One region of the Paenibacillus sp. JMULE4 genome, then DNA from elsewhere that is predicted to be linked to it. Evidence: a T-box and tRNA genes for the amino acid it is inferred to sense, from the RefSeq annotation. Region 1 holds a T-box; the other regions hold tRNA genes.
What was found. The T-box of region 1 lies ahead of EXW96_RS06180 (valine--tRNA ligase). A T-box ahead of a tRNA ligase gene usually reads a tRNA of that ligase, here a tRNA-Val.
Positions count from the first base shown of each region.

Region 2: it has a tRNA-Val gene. The T-box ahead of EXW96_RS06180 (valine--tRNA ligase) is inferred to sense a tRNA for this amino acid. The anticodon was not compared.
Region 3: it has a tRNA-Val gene. The T-box ahead of EXW96_RS06180 (valine--tRNA ligase) is inferred to sense a tRNA for this amino acid. The anticodon was not compared.

Region 1 covers NZ_SGWF01000011.1:190,380-194,538, reverse strand. Annotated here, with positions in the region: gene EXW96_RS06180 (valine--tRNA ligase) at 1-1,133, opposite strand, end outside; T-box leader at 1,241-1,496, opposite strand; gene EXW96_RS06175 (LysM peptidoglycan-binding domain-containing protein) at 1,651-2,760, opposite strand; gene EXW96_RS06170 (RluA family pseudouridine synthase) at 2,865-3,737, opposite strand; gene EXW96_RS06165 (hypothetical protein) at 3,734-3,901, opposite strand; gene EXW96_RS27330 (hypothetical protein) at 4,103-4,159, shown strand, end outside.
Region 2 covers NZ_SGWF01000020.1:309,609-313,767, reverse strand. Annotated here, with positions in the region: rRNA gene EXW96_RS24350 (23S ribosomal RNA) at 1-1,509, shown strand, start outside; tRNA gene EXW96_RS24345 (tRNA-Ser) at 1,586-1,673, shown strand; tRNA gene EXW96_RS24340 (tRNA-Met) at 1,686-1,762, shown strand; tRNA gene EXW96_RS24335 (tRNA-Val) at 1,810-1,885, shown strand; tRNA gene EXW96_RS24330 (tRNA-Thr) at 1,892-1,967, shown strand; tRNA gene EXW96_RS24325 (tRNA-Asp) at 1,980-2,056, shown strand; tRNA gene EXW96_RS24320 (tRNA-Phe) at 2,220-2,295, shown strand; tRNA gene EXW96_RS24315 (tRNA-Tyr) at 2,310-2,395, shown strand; tRNA gene EXW96_RS24310 (tRNA-Lys) at 2,404-2,479, shown strand; gene EXW96_RS24305 (GMC family oxidoreductase) at 2,621-4,159, opposite strand, start outside.
Region 3 covers NZ_SGWF01000017.1:249,750-253,908, forward strand. Annotated here, with positions in the region: rRNA gene EXW96_RS20240 (23S ribosomal RNA) at 1-1,157, shown strand, start outside; rRNA gene rrf (5S ribosomal RNA) at 1,262-1,378, shown strand; tRNA gene EXW96_RS20250 (tRNA-Asn) at 1,385-1,460, shown strand; tRNA gene EXW96_RS20255 (tRNA-Thr) at 1,466-1,541, shown strand; tRNA gene EXW96_RS20260 (tRNA-Glu) at 1,549-1,620, shown strand; tRNA gene EXW96_RS20265 (tRNA-Val) at 1,627-1,702, shown strand; tRNA gene EXW96_RS20270 (tRNA-Thr) at 1,709-1,784, shown strand; tRNA gene EXW96_RS20275 (tRNA-Gln) at 1,805-1,879, shown strand; tRNA gene EXW96_RS20280 (tRNA-Lys) at 1,885-1,957, shown strand; tRNA gene EXW96_RS20285 (tRNA-Leu) at 1,969-2,048, shown strand; gene EXW96_RS20290 (SDR family NAD(P)-dependent oxidoreductase) at 2,425-3,195, shown strand; gene EXW96_RS20295 (2,4'-dihydroxyacetophenone dioxygenase family protein) at 3,233-3,718, shown strand; gene EXW96_RS20300 (RraA family protein) at 3,897-4,159, shown strand, end outside.

The DNA.
Region 1 (4,159 bases):
GCCAGCGGCTTCATTTTCACAAACCACTGCGTCGACAAATATGGCTCCACGACGGCGCCGCTGCGTTCGCTGTGGCCGACCTGATGCACATGCTCTTCGATTTTGATCAGCACACCCAGCTCTTTCATATCGGCAACGATTTGCTTGCGGCAATCGAAGCGGTCGAGCCCCTGATATTTTCCCGCGTTCGCATTCATGGAGCCGGATTCGTCCATCACGAGCACCTGCGGCAAATCGTGGCGCTTGCCCACCTCAAAATCGTTCGGGTCATGCGCCGGCGTAATCTTGACGGCGCCGCTTCCGAATTCTTTTTCCACATACTCGTCGGCGATAATCGGAATTTCTCTTCCGATGATCGGCAGGACAAGCGTTTTTCCGATCAGGTGCTTGTAACGCTCATCCTCCGGATGCACCGCCACCGCGGTATCGCCCAGCATGGTTTCCGGACGCGTCGTCGCCACGACGATATATTCATCGCTGTCTTTGACCGGATATTTTAAATGGTAGAGCGCACCCTGCACTTCTTTGTACTCCACTTCAATATCCGATAGCGCCGTACGGGCGGCCGGGTCCCAGTTGATGATATATTTGCCGCGATAGATCAGGCCCTTTTCATATAGACGCACGAATACTTCGCGCACCGCCTTGGACAATCCTGCGTCCAGCGTAAACCGTTCTCTGGAATAGTCCAGCGAGAAGCCCATTTTGGCCCACTGCTCACGGATCGTACCGGCATAATGCTCCTTCCATTCCCATACTTTCTCCAGGAATTTCTCCCGGCCGAGATCGTAACGCGTCACGCCTTCCTCGCGAAGCTTTTGTTCCACCTTCGTTTGGGTAGCGATTCCCGCATGATCGGAGCCCGGAAGCCATAACGCGTCATAGCCCTGCATCCGTTTGGTCCGAATCATGATGTCCTGCAGCGTAAAATCCAGCGCATGGCCGATATGCAGCATACCGGTCACGTTCGGCGGCGGAATGACGATCGTGTAAGGCTTCGCGTCCTTACGCTGTCCCGCTTGAAAATAGCCGCCCTTCAGCCAGTAATCATACCATTTTTTCTCGGATTCTTTGGGATCGTACGTTGTCGGCATCGACGTAGCCGGCGCCGCCGCTTGTTTTGTTTCATCCATAACCAGCAATACCTCCATATGCTTTCGAATTCAGTTGGGGCTATATGTCGCAGGGACGCATCTTTCGCATAAACGCATCACCGCAGCACATCAAAAAACCTTTCGCCGCAAAGGACGAAAGGCTCTCGCTTCCGTGGTACCACCTTTATTCCGTACTTAGGCATAAATTCTCGCGGAGTCCTCTCCGGTCAAAATACGGCACTCAAACAGATAACGGCTGTAACCGGCCGAATCTAGGGTTCGCTTTCAATTCGGCAACTCCGGGGCGACTTCAACAGGTACGTCCTGCGGAACCTTCCAGCCTCTTGCCGGCTCCGCTCTCTGAAGGGTTCGCTGTCTACTATTCCCTTTCAACGTTATTACTGCATCTATGCGTACTATGATAAACAATCATCAGGTGAGAGTCAATACAAGAACCGTTTTTACTCCCGCCTATTCTGAGACTGGCCTTAAGACAAGTATAACCAAAAAAATCCCCGTTCAAGCCTGTTTAGGCCGGATCGGGGATTTTTGAGCCTTATTTCGGTATGTAGACAATTTGTCCTTCCGTTAATTCGCCTTCTCCGAGCCGGTTGTAGAGCGCGATTTCTCTCGGATTCAGATCATAGCGTTTGGCAATCGTTTCAAGCGTTTCTTCCTTTTGCACAATGCACATCCGAAGCTTCTTGAATTGCTGCTGCTCGCGATCGGAATGAAGGAGCAAATTTTTCCATTCTGCTTTTTCGGAAGGCGACAGCTCCTGCTGCGTCGGCTGTCCATCCTCCGGCGGCCTTGAATCCGATTTTTTGGAAGCAAAATTCAACAGCGACGCCAGCCCAAAGGATTTGTAGACCGGCTCCGTGGAGGATTCGGGTGCTTCAGACGTTTTTTTGCTGCCCACGGCGACTTTCAATTCTTTTTTCTCATCCGTATCGGTCTCCGCTTCAGCGGCAAAGTCTTCCGTCTTGGCGGCCTCCGCAGCTTTGAGATCCTGCACCGGCTTTTCTTCCGGCTTGGCGGTCTCCGCAGCTTTGGGCTCCTGTACCGGCTTTTCTTCCTTTACCGGTTCACTGGTTTTGGCAACCGGTTCGTGCCGGTTGATTGGCTCATCCGCCTCCTGCCGCACCTCCGATGCCGGAGCTTGTTCCCTTTGAGGGATGGCCTCTGCAGCGGAATTTATGGCCGACGGCCATTCATCCTGTACTCCCGAACGGTGCTCCGAGACCTCGTGAATAAACACGACCTCTTCTTCGGCTTCCCTCCAGAGTTCGGATTCCGATCTCGAAACGATCTCGATGCCTCCAAGCGACAATACTCCCGTCACATTCAAGCTTCGCTCCGACAGCAAATCCACGTCGAAATTTTCGATTTCAACGGCAATGTCCTCGACATGCTGTACACGATTCAGCGGCAGCGTAATTTCTACCGGAATTAAATGCTGCAGCGTCTGTTCCGGCCGATCATGCTCATCGACGTACGTCCCCGTCAAAAGCAAATTGCCGCGAAGCACGGCTTGTTCTCCTTGTGGAAGCACTTGAATGTGAGGAGTCAGCTCTACCCCTTCCAGTTCCTTGATACCCAGCACACCTTCGGATAAATGCACACGCTCGTAAATGTCAAACCTAATCCCGTTATGCTGATTCGTCAAAGTAACTTCCTCCCTTCCCTATTGCACCTTTCCGTAAAAAAGAAAAGATCGTCAGCGCATTGGTCTTTACAATTTATATGGCTGCTGCGGGAGGAGCATGACTACTATTTTTTCAATTGTTCATAAAGAGCCGCAAAGTCTTCGGGCCAAGGCGCGCGCACCTGCACCCTTTCGCCCGTGAGCGGCTCCGGAAACATCAGCACATCCCCGTGCAGCGCTTGCCTGGCCATGCCCGCCGCCCGGCCGCCGTAAAGCAGGTCTCCCAACAGGGGATGTCCCAAATGGCTCATGTGAACGCGGATTTGGTGCGTTCTGCCCGTCTCCAGCCTTAATCGTACAAGCGAGGCAGAACGCAACCTTTCCAAAACCTCGTAACGTGTCACTGCCGCATCCCCCGTTCGGGATACCCGTCTTCTCGTCGCATGGTGCCTGTCGCGTCCGATCGGCGCGTCGATCATGCCGCTGTTGTCGGAAGGATGTCCTTGAACCAGAGCGACGTATATCCGCTCTACGCGTTTGTCCCGCATCGCTTCATCCAACCGATATTGCGCCCATTCGTTCTTGGCCGCCAGCACCGGTCCTGTCGTATCCTCGTCCAGCCGGTGAATAGGTCGCGGACGGCAGCGCTGTCCCGTCGATTCCAGATGCCAACCCAGCGCGTGAAGCAGCGTACCGGACTCCCCCTCCCGCGTAGGATGCACCTTCATACCCGGCGGCTTGTTTACCACAAGGCTGAAATCGTCCTCATACAGCACTTCGATGTCCGCCCATTCCGGCTCATATTGGAGCGTTTCCTCGGGAAACAAGCGGAGCATCACCCTGCGTCCTTTCCATTGAATACCGCCGGAACGGTTCAGCTTTGAAAGAAATCGGCCGCCTATCGTTTCAACCAGTTCCTCGCGGATATCTTCTATGGAATGCACGTCCCGTTTGACAGTCCATTCAAGCCACTCCCCTTTGCGGCGCCGCGCATTCATCTCGGGGAATCCTCCTTGGCACCGTCGGCAGCAAGATGCTTTCGGCGGCGTTTCCGCTCCATCCCCGCCGCCGCCATGATGACCAAAAGCAGGACAAAGAACAGCCCCATGACGATAATCATTTCCAGGGTAATTCCATAAAAACTGTATTTTTTCAAGAGCACGTAACTTCCTCCATCCGTTGACCTATCGTCAATTTTACCAAAACGCAGCTTTTTCTCAAAGCAGTTATACTTCCGGGACTTCCTCTATTTTGCTATATCAAATCTCTATTCATGGTTTCTTTATTATGATAGAATGTGAGAAAAATATATGATTTGACCTATGTTCATTTTCCATTACATCAATAACAGGAGAGACTTCGATTGGTTACTGTCTTGCGGACCATTCGTAACTGGGGCAGGCTGAAGAGAACGCTGTTT
Region 2 (4,159 bases), on a different contig from region 1:
GTCGAAGGACAACAGGTTGAAATTCCTGTACCACCGTGAACCGTTATGAGCAATGGGGTGACGCAGAAGGATAGTGACGCGAGCTGATGGATGCTCGTCCAAGCAGTGAGGCTGGTGTGCAGGCAAATCCGCACATCGAAAGGCTGGGCTGTGATGGGGAGGGAAAATTGGAGTACCGAAGGTCATGAGTTCAGGCTGCCAAGAAAAGCCTCTAGCCAGGGAGAAGGTGCCCGTACCGCAAACCGACACAGGTAGGCGAGCAGAGATGCTAAGGCGCGCGGAAGAACTCTCGTTAAGGAACTCGGCAAAATGACCCCGTAACTTCGGGAGAAGGGGTGCCCCGGTAGGGTGAATAGCCCGAGGGGGCCGCAGTGAAAAGGCCCAAGCGACTGTTTAGCAAAAACACAGGTCTGTGCGAAGCCGCAAGGCGAAGTATACGGGCTGACGCCTGCCCGGTGCTGGAAGGTTAAGGGGAGCGGTTAGGGTAAGACCGAAGCTGTGAACCGAAGCCCCAGTAAACGGCGGCCGTAACTATAACGGTCCTAAGGTAGCGAAATTCCTTGTCAGGTAAATTCTGACCCGCACGAATGGCGTAACGACTTGGGCGCTGTCTCGACGAGAGATCCGGTGAAATTTTAATACCTGTGAAGATGCAGGTTACCCGCGACAAGACGGAAAGACCCCATGGAGCTTTACTGCAGCTTGATATTGGACTTTGGTACGATCTGTACAGGATAGGTGGGAGCCTGAGAAGCATGAGCGCCAGCTTGTGTGGAGGCGACGTTGGGATACCACCCTGATCGTATCGGAGTTCTAACCTGGTGCCCTAAGCGGGTATGGGGACAGTGTCAGGTGGGCAGTTTGACTGGGGCGGTCGCCTCCTAAAGCGTAACGGAGGCGCCCCAAGGTTCCCTCAGAATGGTTGGAAATCATTCGCAGAGTGCAAAGGCAAAAGGGAGCTTGACTGCGAGACAAACAGGTCGAGCAGGGACGAAAGTCGGGCTTAGTGATCCGGTGGTACCGAATGGAAGGGCCATCGCTCAACGGATAAAAGCTACCCTGGGGATAACAGGCTTATCTCCCCCAAGAGTCCACATCGACGGGGAGGTTTGGCACCTCGATGTCGGCTCATCGCATCCTGGGGCTGAAGTAGGTCCCAAGGGTTGGGCTGTTCGCCCATTAAAGCGGTACGCGAGCTGGGTTCAGAACGTCGTGAGACAGTTCGGTCCCTATCTGTCGCGGGCGTAGGAAATTTGAGAGGAGCTGTCCTTAGTACGAGAGGACCGGGATGGACGTACCGCTGGTGTACCAGTTGTCTCGCCAGAGGCACGGCTGGATAGCCAAGTACGGAAGGGATAAGCGCTGAAAGCATCTAAGCGTGAAGCCCCCCTCAAGATGAGATTTCCCAGTACGTAAGACCCCTTGTAGACGACGAGGTAGATAGGTTCGGGGTGGAAGCACGGCAACGTGTGGAGCTGACGAATACTAATCGGTCGAGGGCTTATCCAAAAAGCACATGAAGATGATCAGCAGCTTGGTTTCGATCCAGTTTTCAGGGCGCAAGTCTTGAGTTTTGTTCAAGCTTGGAGAGATACCCAAGTGGCTCAAGGGGACCCTCTGCTAAGGGGTTAGACTGCGTAAGTGGTGCGAGGGTTCGAATCCCTCTCTCTCCGTTGGCTAACTGTGGCGGCGTAGCTCAGCTGGCTAGAGCGTACGGTTCATACCCGTAAGGTCGGGGGTTCGATCCCCTCTGCCGCTACCATTTTTTTAATTGATTTTTAAAGGTTCGATATGCGTTTATCGAATGATGGAGGCTTAGCTCAGCTGGGAGAGCATCTGCCTTACAAGCAGAGGGTCGGCGGTTCGATCCCGTCAGCCTCCACCATCATATGCCGCTGTAGCTCAATTGGTAGAGCAACTGACTTGTAATCAGTAGGTTGGGGGTTCAAGTCCTCTCGGCGGCACCAGTATCCTGATGCGGAGCCGTGGTGTAGAGGCCTAACATGCCTGCCTGTCACGCAGGAGACCGCGGGTTCGAATCCCGTCGGCTCCGCCATGATTTACATCCTGTAAGGGATGAGAACCCATTAGGGTTCGTCGGAGCTTTAACCTCGTTAGCACTGCATCGCAGTCTCGAGTGAAACGAGAGTATCCCGTCGGCTCCGCCATGATTTACAAAGATTAGACCTGATCTATAGATGACAAGCTATAGTACATAAGGCTCGGTAGCTCAGTCGGTAGAGCAGAGGACTGAAAATCCTCGTGTCGGCGGTTCGATTCCGTCCCGAGCCACCATAGGCTTTTAATCCGGAGGCTTAGCGAAGTGGCCAAACGCAGCAGACTGTAAATCTGTTCTCTGACGAGTTCGGTGGTTCGAATCCATCAGCCTCCACCAGTTCATAAGAGCCATTAGCTCAGTTGGTAGAGCACCTGACTTTTAATCAGGGTGTCGTAGGTTCGAGTCCTACATGGCTCACCATTTGGTGACCGTAGAGAGACCTTTAGAAGGTCTCTTTTTTGCATTTTGTAAAAGTTACTGCAACGACTCACGCCCTCTTCGCTGACGATTCAAACGATTCGCTTCCCCCTTACATTTTCAAGCAATAAGCATGAGAACGGGCTATAATTCCCTGAGGTTGGCTTTTTCTTTAATGTAGTCGGCTGTACGGGAAGCCAACGCCATGACCGTATTCGTCGGATTGCCGGCACCCGAAGTAACAAAGATACTGGCATCACAGATGAACAAATTTGGAATGTCATGCGTCTGACCGTAGGAGTTGACCACGGAGCTCTCCGGGTCCGACCCCATGCGGCAGCCGCCCATCAGATGGGCGGTATCGGGCACGACGAACTCCGGCCTTCCGCCGGCGGCTTTAAGAATGTCTTTCATTGTACCTACGGCATGATCAATAAGCCGCTTGTCGTTATCGCCGTAGCTGAAGGTGACTTTGGCCAGCGGCATGCCGTTCGAGTCCTTGCATTCGCTCAGGGTGACGGTGTTGCCGGGGTCGGGCAGCACTTCGCCGACCATGGTAATGCGCGCATAGGCGTTATAGTCGAGCACCGCTTCACGCAGGCGTGTGCCCCAGACCGGACGGCTGCCGCCCGACTTGGAGATGCCCTGGGCAAAGCTCAGCGGCCTGACTCCGCGGGCGTGCAGCGTGTAGCCGCGCGTGACACCCCCGGTTAGATGATAGAAATCCTGCGTCGTCGCAAGTACCGGCGTTCCTTTGTACAGCCGCACATCGTGATCGAACCGCGCGTAGACGTCGTTGCTGCTGTGCGTCATGAACGCTTTGCCCACCCATCCGCTGCTGTTCGCAAGCCCGTTGGGGAACTGCGCATTGGCCGAGTTTAACAAAAGCCTTGGGGTTTCTACGACATACGCGGAGATAATGACCAATTTAGCCCGCTGTTCATAGGTCTTGCCGTTATGAACGAAGGTGACGCCGGTCGCCCTGCCGTCTTTACCGACGTTCACCTGCGTGACCATACAGTCGGGAAGAACCTCCGCTCCGGCCCGTATGGCTTTTGGAATGTGCACGATCAGTGTGCTGAATTTGGCGTTCGGCATGCAGCCCTGCGTGCAGAAGCCGCGGTTAATGCAGGGCGGCCGGCCCTCAAAGGGCGCTGACAGGATGGCGAGCGGGCTGACCACCCAGCGAATGCCAAGCTTCTCGCAGCCTTTAGCGAACAATTGGGCGTTCGGGCTGATCGGATCACGCTCCGGGTACGGATAGGGGCCGTGGAATGATCCCCAAGGGAAATACTTCGGACCCGATACGGCGATTTCTTTTTCCACTTTATCGTAGTAGGGCGCCAGATCCGCGTATCCGATCGGCCAGTCTTCTCCTACGCCGTCAAGCGTCCTAGACTTGAAGTCTGTCTCGTGAAACCGCAAGAAGACGCCGGTAAAATGCACCGTGCCTCCGCCTACCCCTTTGCCGGAATTGTTGTGCCCCATCTGGAGCGGGTCTGCACCATCTACAATGCGCGTATCCTGCCAGCCCAGCTGCTTCATGGCCAACTCATCGCTGGCAAAGTCGTGCTGCGGGTCGCGAAACGGCCCTGCATCCAGCACTACGATTCGCATTCCGGCTTCACTGAGCTCCTTGGCCAGAACCCCTCCCGCCGCGCCGGCACCCACAATGACGACGTC
Region 3 (4,159 bases), on a different contig from region 1:
ATAGCCCGAGGGGGCCGCAGTGAAAAGGCCCAAGCGACTGTTTAGCAAAAACACAGGTCTGTGCGAAGCCGCAAGGCGAAGTATACGGGCTGACGCCTGCCCGGTGCTGGAAGGTTAAGGGGAGCGGTTAGGGGTAACCCGAAGCTGTGAACCGAAGCCCCAGTAAACGGCGGCCGTAACTATAACGGTCCTAAGGTAGCGAAATTCCTTGTCAGGTAAATTCTGACCCGCACGAATGGCGTAACGACTTGGGCGCTGTCTCGACGAGAGATCCGGTGAAATTTTAATACCTGTGAAGATGCAGGTTACCCGCGACAAGACGGAAAGACCCCATGGAGCTTTACTGCAGCTTGATATTGGACTTTGGTACGATCTGTACAGGATAGGTGGGAGCCTGAGAAGCATGAGCGCCAGCTTGTGTGGAGGCGACGTTGGGATACCACCCTGATCGTATCGGAGTTCTAACCTGGTGCCCTAAGCGGGTATGGGGACAGTGTCAGGTGGGCAGTTTGACTGGGGCGGTCGCCTCCTAAAGCGTAACGGAGGCGCCCCAAGGTTCCCTCAGAATGGTTGGAAATCATTCGCAGAGTGCAAAGGCAAAAGGGAGCTTGACTGCGAGACAAACAGGTCGAGCAGGGACGAAAGTCGGGCTTAGTGATCCGGTGGTACCGAATGGAAGGGCCATCGCTCAACGGATAAAAGCTACCCTGGGGATAACAGGCTTATCTCCCCCAAGAGTCCACATCGACGGGGAGGTTTGGCACCTCGATGTCGGCTCATCGCATCCTGGGGCTGAAGTAGGTCCCAAGGGTTGGGCTGTTCGCCCATTAAAGCGGTACGCGAGCTGGGTTCAGAACGTCGTGAGACAGTTCGGTCCCTATCTGTCGCGGGCGCAGGAAATTTGAGAGGAGCTGTCCTTAGTACGAGAGGACCGGGATGGACGTACCGCTGGTGTACCAGTTGTCTCGCCAGAGGCACGGCTGGATAGCCAAGTACGGAAGGGATAAGCGCTGAAAGCATCTAAGCGTGAAGCCCCCCTCAAGATGAGATTTCCCAGTACGTAAGACCCCTTGTAGACGACGAGGTAGATAGGTTCGGGGTGGAAGCACGGCAACGTGTGGAGCTGACGAATACTAATCGGTCGAGGGCTTATCCAAAAAGCACATGAAGATGATCAGCGGCTTGGTTTCGATCCAGTTTTCAGGGCGCAAGCCGCCTTGAAAGTGAAAATGCGATGTTTTCTGGCAGAAACATCAATACGTTTGGTGATGATGGCGGAAGGGAACCACGCGTACCCATACCGAACACGACCGTTAAGCCTTCCAGCGTCGATGGTACTTGGACCGCAGGGTCCTGGGAGAGTAGAACGTCGCCAAGCGAATATTCCCTGATAGCTCAGTTGGTAGAGCACTCGACTGTTAATCGAGTTGTCACAGGTTCGAGTCCTGTTCGGGGAGCCATACTTGCTTCCATAGCTCAGTAGGTAGAGTGCATCCATGGTAAGGATGAGGTCACCGGTTCGATCCCGGTTGGAAGCTCCATACATAAGGCCCGTTGGTCAAGGGGTTAAGACACCTCCCTTTCACGGAGGTAACAGGGGTTCGAATCCCCTACGGGTCATCCCGTGGAGGCTTAGCTCAGCTGGGAGAGCATCTGCCTTACAAGCAGAGGGTCGGCGGTTCGATCCCGTCAGCCTCCACCATTTTATGCCGCTGTAGCTCAATTGGTAGAGCAACTGACTTGTAATCAGTAGGTTGGGGGTTCAAGTCCTCTCGGCGGCACCAGAGATGAATGATCTACATATTGGGGATTAGCCAAGCGGTAAGGCAACGGACTTTGACTCCGTCATGCCTAGGTTCGAATCCTAGATCCCCAGCCATTTATGAGCCATTAGCTCAGTTGGTAGAGCACCTGACTTTTAATCAGGGTGTCGTAGGTTCGAGTCCTACATGGCTCACGTTGTAAAACGCGCGTATGGCGGAATTGGCAGACGCACCAGACTTAGGATCTGGCGGGAGACCGTGGGGGTTCAAGTCCCTCTACGCGCATCCGATACATAAAGACCCTTGGAACAAAACTTCCAAGGGTCTTTTTATATTGTTCTCAAGAAACGCCGCCGCTGCCCCTTGACAATCTCCTTGCTATATCCGTAGCCACAGACTTTCTGCACTATGCCCAGAAGGGAATGAGGACTTGACGTGGCTTATACGGTATAAGGTATCAAAAAGAAATTGACAGATGGCATAAGTATGTTATAATGTGAAATATAGAAACAAACTAATATATTAGATATTAGTTGAAGACAGTTAACCTCTTTGGTAGAAATTTGACGGGGATCTTGGAGTAGTGCTGCCAGATCAAAGCCTCTGATAAGGAATACTAAGGGAAACGAATAATCAAATACAACAGGATGGGAGTGTAAACATGGGCTCAAATCAAGTGGCCATCGTAACTGGCGGTTCGTCAGGACTTGGATTATCCGTTGTTCAGCGATTTGCCGAAAAAGGCTTGACCGTGGCGATCGTCGATATTGCAGTGGAAAGCGGAGAAGCGCAGAAAAACAGATTAAGAGCTGAAGGCTATGATGTTCATTTCTTCCCGGCCGACGTATCTGATCAAGAGGGTGCCAGAGTAGTCGCAGAGAAAGTCGTTAAAGCATTGGGCAGTATTCATATTCTGATCAATGCGGCGGGAATCATCAGACGCTCACCCAATGCAAAAGTAACAGACCAGGAGCTTAAAGGTGTCCTCGATGTTAACTTAAATGGAACCGTTTACATGTGCCAAGCGGTTCAACCTTATATGGCTCAAGGCGGAGGCGGTGCCATTGTTAATTTTGCTTCGATGCTTGCACATTACGGAAGCAAGAATTTGCTGTCGTACGCTGCCTCGAAAGGAGGAATCGTTCAAATTACGAAATGCTTGGCGGTGGATTGGGCTGAATATAATATTCGCGTCAACGCTGTAAGTCCTGGTTATATCGAGACACCATTGTCATCCGGCGCAACGAGGGATCCCGTATTTAAGGACAGAATTCTTTCGAGAACCCCGCAAAGACGTTTTGGGTTACCGCAAGAGGTTGCTGCTGCAATCGATTTTTTGAGCTCCAAGGACGCAAGCTTTATTACGGGTGCCGTTCTTCCTGTAGACGGCGGACTCCTCGCCGGAGATCCATCTTTATTCCCGCCTGCCTAATATTTTTATAAATAATAAACAAATGGAGGAAAGAAAAATGACACAAACACAAACTTTAAACGACTTTACAAAAATGGTTGGATTACCGGATCAGGCCATTGATATTAACGAGATCCCTTGGGTTCCCCAAACCGATCGTGTATGGTTTAAACCGGTTCGTTTTGATTTGTCTACCGGACGTTGGATTAATTTATTGAGAGTATTGCCAGGCGGAATAGTAAACCGTCATCGTCATACCGGCGGGCAGGTCATGGCCTATACCATCCAGGGCCAATGGAGGTATTTGGAAAGAACTTGGGTCGCTAAGCCAGGTACGTTCGTTTATGAGCCGCCGGGCGACATTCATACGCTTGTCGTTGATGGAGAGGAAGAAATGATCACGCTCTTCATATTGGAAGGAACGATTCAATATTTGGATGATGAAGATCAAGTATATTATCAAGACGATGTGTTTACGAAATTGAAGCTTTACAAAGAATACTGTCAAAAACACAATATTCCGGAAATCAACTTGCTGTACTAAATCGACCCGAGCCTCGAATGCTTGAATTGTCGGAAAAGCCGTGATCAGCGGTATGCAAGTTAAAAGCAAAAGTATCTATCGGCTGGTTGCGATGGGTACTTTTGTTTTTCAAGCCATATACACGCTTTAGATCGGGTTCTTGTACAACAATTGTAAAATGAAGGATGGGGAACTCCTAATGAAGAAAATAATTAATCCAAGGCCGCAAATTGATGAAGCAAAAATTAAACCTTTTCGTGATATGGCCGATGTGTTATCGTTATCCTGTGTGGTCGGAGATGCGATGCAGCGCAATCAGGTCATGAGGCATGATATGAAACCGAAAGCGGCAAATAAGAAAATCATTGGACCTGCCATTACGGTCAAATTAACCGCCGGCGATATTGTCGATTGCCTGGAAGTATTTGAGGTTGTAAAACCGGGCGATGTGATCGTCATTGA